Regions from separate parts of the Streptomyces sp. NPDC048196 genome, predicted to be linked through region 1. Evidence: predicted binding sites of a transcription regulator. Region 1 holds the regulator's gene; the other holds the start of a gene.
What was found. Region 1 encodes HrcA, which represses chaperone genes, less so after heat shock. Its sites were predicted from a motif close to TTNGCACTCNGNNNNNCNGAGTGCNAA; they were not measured.

Region 1 (4,670 bases):
GGGGGAACATCGTGATGATGGCGACGCCCGATCTCGTGCACAACGAGATCGTCGAATCGGTTCAGGACCAGATTCCGAGGCCAGCGTGGATGCGTCTCCAGACGCAGGACATCACGATTCCGGGCGAGGCCAGCGAACCCGTGCCGGATCTGGTGGTGCTGCCACGCGATGCTCGTCCGGAATCCGGGCCGCCTCCGTCCGGAGTGATCGCGACAGTCATCGAGGTGGTTTCCAAGACCAGTGTCGATCACGACTACGGAATCAAGCGCTCCATCTACGCCGCGGGCAAGGTCCCGGCCTACCTGATCATCGATCCCATCGTGGCCCACTGCGTCCTGCTCACTCAGCCCGTCGGCGTGGGGGATGAGGCGGACTACCGGACCCAGCAGATCACGAAGTTCGGTGAGCCCCTTCCGCTGCCCCTGCTCGGCCTGGAGCTGGACACCAGCGAGTTCGGGACCTTCAAGGGCGTCAGGCCGCACCACCGACCGTAACGAAATCGATCAACTCCTCCACCCGCCCCAGGAGTTGCGGCTCCAGGTCCTTGTACGACCGCACGCACGACAGGATCCGCTGCCACGCCGCGCCGGTGTTCTCCGGCCAGCCCAGCGCCCGGCACACGCCCGTCTTCCAGTCCTGGCCACGAGGGACGGACGGCCACCCCGCGATCCCCACGGACGCCGGCTTCACCGCCTCCCACACGTCGATGTACGGATGGCCGACCACGAGCACATGCTCGCCCGTCACCTCCGCCGCGATCCGGGACTCCTTCGAACCCGGTACGAGGTGGTCCACCAGCACCCCCAGCCGGGCGTCCGGCCCGGGCGCGAAGCCGCGGACGATCGCCGGGAGGTCGTCGACGCCCTCCAGGTACTCCACGACGACGCCCTCGATGCGCAGATCGTCGCCCCAGACCCGCTCGACGAGTTCGGCGTCGTGCCGCCCCTCCACGTAAATGCGCCCGGCGCGCGCGACCCGGGCGCGGGCGCCGGGGACGGCGAGTGAACCCGATGCCGTACGGGCCGGGCCGCTCGGGGCCGGCCGGTTCTGCGGGCGGACGAGCGTGACGACCTTGCCCTCCAGGAGGAAGCCGCGCGGGACCATCGGGAAGACCCGGTGCTTGCCGAAGCGGTCCTCCAGGGTGACCGTCGGGCCCTCGGCGGTCTTCTCACAGCGGATCACCGCACCGCAGAAGCCCGTGCCGACCTCCTCGACGACGAGATCGGGCTCGGCCGGGACCTCCGGCGCGGGCCGCTGCTTCTTCCAGGGCGGGGTGAGATCGGGGCTGTAGCGCTTGCTCTGCATGGGCTCTTTCTACCGGTCGGCGCCCCGGCCCGTGCCGTGCCCGGCCGGTCAGGACGACGGCGGAACGCCGTAGCGGGCGGCCAGGGCGTCCCGCTGGGCGCGGACGAAGGCGGCGTCCACCACGGCGCCGTGGCCGGGCACGTACCGCGCGTCGTCGCCGCCGAGCGCCAACAGCCGGTCCAGCGCGGCGGGCCACTGCCGGGGCAGCGCGTCGGGGCCGGCGTTCGGCTCGCCGGACTCCTCGACCAGGTCGCCGCAGAAGACGATCTCCGCCTCGCCGTGCCGGCCCGGCACCAGGACGGCCAGGTCGTGGGCGGTGTGGCCGGGCCCGACGTTGGCGAGCAGCACCTGCCGGTCGCCGAGCTCGACGGTCAGCTGGCCGTGGACGTGGTGGTGCGGCACGACCAGCAGGTCGGCGGCCTCCGCGGCCGCGTCCCGGTCGACACCGTGCCGGACGGCGTCGTGCCGCAGCGCGTCCTTGTCACGGCGGAACAACTCGGCGAGACCGGCCGCGCCGAACACCGCCACGCCCGCGAAGGCGGCGGTGCCCAGCACATGATCGAAATGCGGGTGGGTGAGCGCGACATGCGTCACTTCCCGGCCCAGCACTCCGCGGATCGACCGGCGCAGGTCCGCGCCGTCGCGCAGGGTCGCGCCGGTGTCGACGATCATGACGCCGGCCGACCCGGCGATCACCCCCACGGTCTCGTCCCAGCCCGGCATACGGCGCCTGGCGACACCGTCACCGAGCCGTTCCCACCCGGCCTCTTCCCAAGCTGTGCGCATACCGAGACGCTAGCTCCATCGCGATAGCGTTGCCCGGCAGACCGCCCGAAGACGGTCATCGGGTGCGTGCTCCGCGCGGCCGCCCTTGCCGTGGTCGTGCTACCCGGCCGTACACTGGCTCAGGGTCTGGCACTCGGCCCGGGTGAGTGCCAGGAGAGACACGAGACGGCGACGGCCGGCTGGAGGTGCGCGGGATGCTCAGTGAACGCAGGCTCGAAGTGCTGCGCGCCATCGTCCAGGACTACGTCGGGACGGAGGAGCCGGTCGGCTCCAAGGCACTCACGGAGCGCCATCAGCTCGGGGTCTCCCCGGCGACCGTCCGCAACGACATGGCGGCCCTGGAGGAAGAGGGCTTCATCGCCCAGCCGCACACCAGCGCCGGGCGGATCCCGACGGACAAGGGCTACCGCCTCTTCGTCGACAAGCTGGCCGGTGTGAAGCCGCTGTCCAGCCCGGAGCGGCGGGCGATCCAGAACTTCCTCGACGGCGCGGTCGACCTCGACGACGTGGTGGGGCGCACGGTCCGGCTGCTGGCGCAGCTGACCCGGCAGGTCGCGGTCGTGCAGTACCCGTCCCTGACGCGGTCCACGGTCCGGCACGTCGAGCTGCTGGCGCTGGCCCCGGCCCGGCTGATGCTCGTCCTGATCACCGACACCGGACGGGTCGAGCAGCGGCTCATCGACTGCCAGACGCCGTTCGCCGAGACCTCGCTGGCGGACCTGCGGGCGCGGCTGAACAGCCGGGTCGTGGGACGTCGTTTCACGGATGTGCCCCAGTTGGTGCAGGATCTCCCGGAGTCCTTCGAGCAGGACGACCGCGGCACGGTCTCGACAGTGCTGTCGGTGTTGCTGGAAACTCTGGTGGAAGAGACCGAAGAGCGGCTGATGATCGGCGGCACCGCCAATCTCACGCGCTTCGGGCACGACTTCCCCCTGACCATCCGTCCCGTGCTGGAGGCGCTGGAGGAGCACGTGGTGCTGCTCAAGCTCCTCGGCGAAGCCAAGGACTCGGGCATGACCGTACGTATCGGGCATGAGAATGCCCATGAAGGCCTGACGTCCACATCGGTCGTCACGGTCGGCTACGGTTCGGGCGACGAGGCAGTCGCCAAACTCGGCGTGGTCGGACCGACCCGCATGGACTACCCCGGAACGATGGGAGCGGTACGCGCAGTGGCACGTTACGTCGGACAAATCCTCGCGGAGTCGTAAGTGGCCACGGATTACTACTCGGTCCTCGGCATCAGCCGTGACGCCTCGCAGGACCAGATCAAGAAGGCCTTCCGTCGGCTGGCGCGCGAGCTGCACCCGGACGTGAACCCGGACCCGAAGACCCAGGAGCGGTTCAAGGAGATCAACGCCGCTTACGAGGTCCTGTCGGATCCGCAGAAGAAGCAGGTCTACGACCTGGGCGGCGACCCGCTCTCGCAGGCCGGCGGCGGTGGCGCGGGCGGCTTCGGGGCCGGCTTCGGCAACTTCTCCGACATCATGGACGCGTTCTTCGGCACGGCTTCGCAGCGCGGTCCGCGCTCGCGCACCCGCCGTGGCCAGGACGCCATGATCCGGCTCGACATCGAGCTGAACGAAGCGGCCTTCGGCACGACCAAGGACATCCAGGTCGACACCGCCGTGGTCTGCACGACCTGCAGCGGCGAGGGCGCCGCCCCCGGCACCTCGGCGCAGACCTGTGACATGTGCCGCGGCCGCGGTGAGGTCTCGCAGGTCACCCGGTCCTTCCTGGGCCAGGTCATGACGTCCCGCCCGTGCCCGCAGTGCCAGGGCTTCGGCACGGTCGTGCCGACGCCGTGTCCGGAGTGCGCCGGCGACGGCCGGATCCGCTCCCGCCGTACGCTGACCGTCAAGATCCCGGCCGGTGTCGACAACGGCACCCGGATCCAGCTCGCCGGCGAGGGCGAGGTCGGCCCCGGCGGCGGCCCGGCCGGCGACCTCTACGTCGAGATCCACGAGCTGCCGCACCCGGTGTTCCAGCGGCGCGGCGACGATCTGCACTGCACGGTCACCATCCCGATGACAGCGGCGGCGCTGGGCACGAAGTGCCCGCTGGAGACGCTGGACGGGGTGGAGGAGATCGACGTCCGGCCCGGTACGCAGTCCGGCCAGTCGATCCCGCTGCACCAGCGCGGTGTGACGCATCTGCGCGGCGGCGGCCGGGGCGACCTGATCGTCCACGTCGAGGTCCAGACGCCGACCAAGCTCGACCCGGAGCAGGAGGAGCTGCTGCGGCGGCTCGCCAAGCTGCGCGGCGAGGAACGCCCCACGGGCCAGTTCCAGCCGGGCCAGCAGGGCCTGTTCTCGCGCCTGAAGGACGCGTTCAACGGGCGGTAGGCGCTCGGCGGCAGCCCGCGCGTGAGCGGGCGGCACGCCGTACGCGAGCAGGCGCGCGCCAGACTGTGAGGTGCCGGGCGGGATACGGAATGCCCGCCCGGCACCTCGGCGTTGTGGCCCCGCAGGGGGCCCTCGCGTCCCCTACGGGATCTGTTCGACTGTCCCTTAAGAGGGCATCTGATCTCGGTAGTTGGTGTTTTGGGATGTTCTTGTGACTGCTGGTGAGGGTGGTCG
Region 2 (4,670 bases), on a different contig from region 1:
GTTCGTCTCGCTGCTGCCGTTCCACGTGCCCTGGCAGGAGAAGACCCTGCTGTCGTGGGCCGGGCTGCGCGGCGCGGTCCCCATCGTGCTGGCCACCATCCCGATGGTGGGCGCCGTCCCCGGCAGCGAGGGCGTCTTCAACATCGTCTTCGTCCTGGTCGTGGTCTACACCCTGATCCAGGGGCCGACCCTGCCCTGGCTCGCCCGGCACCTCCGGCTGGGCGACGGCGAGGAACCCGCCGACCTGGGCATCGAGTCCGCCCCGCTGGAGCGGCTGCGCGGCCATCTGCTGTCGACGTCCATCGGGCCGGCCTCCCGGATGCACGGCGTCGAGGTCGGCGAGCTGCGGATGCCGGCGGGCGCCGCGGTCACCCTCGTCGTCCGGGACGGCTCCAGTTTCGTGCCGTCGCCGTCGACCGTGCTGCGGCGCGGCGACGAGCTGCTGGTCGTCGCCACGGACCCGGTGCGCGACGCGGCCGAGCGGCGGCTGCAGGCGGTCTCCCGGGGCGGCAAGCTGGCCGGCTGGCTGGGCACCGGCGGCGCCCCGCGACGGCGCGGCCACGGCCACCACTGACATCCGTAGGGCCGGTGGCGGGCCGCCCCGCAATGTGGCGGACATCTCCAAGAAACCCAAGGAAAAGCGGGTGAAGCGCTGGCTAATCCCAAGGCTTCACCCGCTCGGGCCTGTACAATCAAGAAGGAACAACGACGAACCACCTCTGCCTGATGCAGAGCTGGCGCGACCGCTCGGCGGCCGCGGTCCCCTGCCACCTGCAGCCACCTCTCGGGGTGCGGACCACGCGGTATCACTCGGTCCAGCGCGAGAGGACAGCTCTCGGCGCGTACCCGTGACGACCTCTCGGCGACGCGCTACCAGGCGGCAGAAAGGCCCGGCCGTGGCATCCGCGGTCAAGCAATCCCGTCCCGGTTACGGACAACTGCTCCGCACCCCTGGTGCGTGGACCTTCCTCCTGCCCGGCTTTCTGGCCCGGCAGCCGTTCGCGATGCTGACCATCGGCATCGTGCTGCTCGTCCAGTCCACCACCGGCTCCTACGGCACCGCCGGCGCGGTCTCGGCCGCCACCGGTGTCTCGATGGCACTGTTCGCGCCGCAGAGCGGCAAGCTCGCCGACCGTTTCGGCCAGCGCGCGGTGCTGATTCCCGGCACCCTCGTGCACACCGCCGGTGTCGCGGCGCTGATCGTCCTGGCCCTGGCGCACGCCCCCCTGTGGGCGCTGCTCGCCGTGGCCGTCCCCACGGGCGCCTCGACTCCGCAGGTCGGCCCGATGGTGCGGGCCCGCTGGGCGTCCCGCCTCGGCGGCAGCCCGCTGATGCCGACGGCGGCCGCCTTCGAGTCGGTGACCGACGAGTTCACCTTCGTGGTCGGCCCGGTCCTGGCGACCGCGCTGTGCACCGGAATCCACCCGGCCGCCGGCCTGATCGCCGAGGCCGTGCTGACCCTGGCCGGCGGTCTGCTCTTCGCTTCCCAGCGCCGCACCCAGCCGCCCGTCCACCGGGCCCAGGCCGACGACCGGCCGCGCGTCTCGGCCCTGTCGGTCCCCGGCGTCCGCGTGCTGATCGTGGCGTTCCTCGGCATCGGCGCCGTCTTCGGCGGCATGCAGGTCTCGCTGACCGCGTTCACCCAGGCCATCGGCCAGCCCGGCATCAACGGCCTGCTCTACGGGATCTTCGCCGGCGGCAACATGCTCGCCGGGATCGCCTGCGGCGCCATCGCCTGGAAGGTCGGCCCGCGCCGCCGGCTGCTGGTCGCCTACGGGCTGCTGGCGCTGGCCACCACCCCGCTGTGGGCGGTGACCGCGGTACCGCTGCTGGGCGCCGTCGGCCTGGTCGTCGGCCTCTGCATCGCCCCCGCCCTGATCACCGGCTACACCCTGGTCGAGTCCCTGGTCCCGGCCGCCGCCCGCACGGAGGCGTTCACCTGGCTGACCGCCGCGGTCGCCCTGGGTCAGGCCGCCGCTGCCACCTCCGCCGGCCAGCTCACCGACCGCTTCAGCCCCAGCACCGGCTTTCTGGTCCCCCTGGCCGGCACGGCCCTGGCCCTGGTGGTGCTGCTGGCCCTGCGCGCCCACCTGCTGCCGCGCACCTCCTCCGCCGCGGCCGACTCGGACCGGCCGGACACGGCGGCCGAAACGGACCCGACGACGGAGCAGGCGACGGAGCCGGTCGCGGCGTCCGGGGCCGACTGCGGCAGCGACTCCGGCACCGGGACCGGCACGGCGGCCGAGGATCGTGGGCGGGAGCTGGCGAACGCCTGACGGCGCGGACGCGGACGGGTGCGGACGGACGCGGACGGGTGTCGGCGCCGGGCGCGGACGGGGGACGGGGGCCGTCGCGGGGTGCCGACGACGGGCGCGGACGGGTGACGGGGGGCCGTCGAGCGGTGCCGGCGGGGTGCGGGGAACGCCTGTCGCCGTCCGTCGCGAACCGGTCCCGGACGGGGGGTCGGACGTGGGGTCGGTCACCGTCTGCCCGGTCGCAGTGGACTGACGCGCCGGAATACTGCAATATGGAGCGTCGTTAGCACTCATCGAGTGAGAGTGCCAGGAGGAAGTCAAGTGCCGACCTACCAGTACCAGTGCACCGCGTGCGGCGAGGGCCTTGAGGCGGTGCAGAAGTTCACCGACGACGCGCTGACGGAGTGCCCCAGCTGCAACGGACGCCTCAAGAAGGTGTTCTCCGCGGTCGGCATCGTCTTCAAGGGTTCCGGCTTCTACCGCAACGACAGCCGCGGCTCGTCGTCCAGCAGCAGCCCCGCGAAGAGCCCCTCCTCGTCGAGCACGACGTCGTCCTCGGACTCCGCCGGCTCCTCGTCGAGCAGCTCCAGCTCCGACAGCAAGCCGTCCGCGCCCGCCACGTCATCCTCCGGCAACGCGTCGAGCACCAGCTCCGCGGCCTGAGCCTGACCGGCAACGTCCGCAACGCCGGCAACGCAGAGAGCACAGACAGCACAGACATCTTCGGGCCCCGCCGTCGTCGGACGGCGGGGCCTGCTGCATGCGGGGCCACCGCATCCTGGTCCGCTCGATTTCGGTCCACTGCGTGCCGGTTCGCTGCGTGCCGGCTCGCTGCATCCCGGCCCACTGCGTCCCGGCCCGCCGCCGCCCGATCCGCTGCCGCACGGTCCCCTGCCACCTCGGTCCGCTGCCACCTCGGTCCCGCTACCGCCTCGGTCCGCTGCATGCATGCCCCCGGGGTGGCGGATCTCGCGGTGGCCGCCCCCGCTAAGGTGACCGCCATGGCTGACGCGGAAATAGGCGTAATAGGCGGGTCGGGCTTCTACTCCTTCCTCGACGACGTGACCGAGATCACGGTCGACACCCCCTACGGTCGCCCCAGCGACTCGGTGTTCCTCGGCGAGATCGCCGGCCGCCAGGTCGCGTTCCTCCCCCGGCACGGCCGCGACCACCGCCTCCCGCCGCACCGCATCAACTACCGCGCCAACCTGTGGGCGCTGCGCTCGCTCGGCGTACGCCAGGTCCTCGGCCCGTGCGCGGTCGGCGGGCTGCGCCCCGAATACGGCCCCGGCACGCTGCTGGTCCCCGACCAACTCGTGGACCGCACCAAGGCCCGCGTCCAGACCTACTTCGACGGCGAGCCGCTGCCTGACGGGAGCGTCCCCAACGTCGTCCACCTGACGTTCGCCGACCCCTACTGCCCGGCCGGCCGCCAGGCCGCCCTCGCTGCCGCCCGCGGCCGCGAGTGGGAGCCGGTCGACGGCGGCACGCTCGTCGTCATCGAGGGCCCGCGCTTCTCGACCCGCGCCGAATCCCGCTGGCACGCCGCCCAGGGCTGGTCCGTGGTCGGCATGACCGGGCACCCCGAGGCGGTCCTGGCCCGCGAACTGAGCCTCTGCTACACCTCGTTGACCCTGGTCACCGACCTGGACGCGGGCACCGAGACCGGCGACGGCGTCTCCCACGAGGAAGTCCTCCAGGTCTTCGCCCAGAATGTCGGCCGGCTCCGCGAGGTCCTCTTCGACGCGGTCGCCGCCCTGCCCCGGTCCACCGACCGCACCTGCCCCTGCGCCGACGCCCACGCGGGCTGGGACCTGGGCATCGAACTGCCGTAAGACGCCTGGCGGGCCGGGGACCAAGGCCGGGCCTGGGGCCAGGGCCGGGCCTGGGGCCAGGGCCGGGCCTGGGGCCAGGGCCGGGTCTGCGGTCAGGCACGGGCTGGGACCAGGCACGGGCGGGAAGCAGGCACGAACGAGGACCAGGCACGGGCGGGGAGCAGGCACGGGCTGGGGCCAGGCCCGGGTCCGGGCCCGCCGCCTCTCCTCGCCCCGCTCGTCCCCCGCCTGGGTGGCGAAGTTATCCACATCCCGAAGCTTCTCCACAGGCCACAGCGGGCACGGGCGCGATACGGCACGGTGGTGCTCGCCGATTCCACCAAGGCTCGTCCGATCTCCGATTACCGATCTGCGATCTGCGACTCCCGACCTCTGAGTCGCCGACGAGCCCCTCACCAGCCAAGGCGGACCACCATGCCCACCACGCCGTACACCCCACTCGCCTCGCGCTCTCCCGTTCCCTCTGCTGATCTCCCACCCGATCTCTCAGCCGACCTTCCGCCCGACCTCGCGTCGCCACCCCTCCCCACTCCCCCACGGTGTGAAGTGCCCCACTTTCCACCGGTACGAGCCGGTGGCG

Region 2: the regulator HrcA is predicted to act here: its motif matches at 2,539-2,565, upstream of AB0E02_RS16970 (FmdB family zinc ribbon protein).

What each region holds. Positions count from the first base shown of each region.
Region 1 covers NZ_JBEZMM010000042.1:63,808-68,477, forward strand. The annotation lists gene AB0E02_RS30225 (Uma2 family endonuclease) at 1-494, shown strand, start outside; gene AB0E02_RS30230 (DUF3097 domain-containing protein) at 472-1,305, opposite strand; gene AB0E02_RS30235 (MBL fold metallo-hydrolase) at 1,354-2,091, opposite strand; gene hrcA (heat-inducible transcriptional repressor HrcA) at 2,286-3,302, shown strand; gene dnaJ (molecular chaperone DnaJ) at 3,303-4,436, shown strand.
Region 2 covers NZ_JBEZMM010000014.1:81,763-86,432, reverse strand. The annotation lists gene AB0E02_RS16980 (potassium/proton antiporter) at 1-574, shown strand, start outside; gene AB0E02_RS16975 (MFS transporter) at 897-2,276, shown strand; gene AB0E02_RS16970 (FmdB family zinc ribbon protein) at 2,577-2,918, shown strand; gene AB0E02_RS16965 (S-methyl-5'-thioadenosine phosphorylase) at 3,257-4,090, shown strand.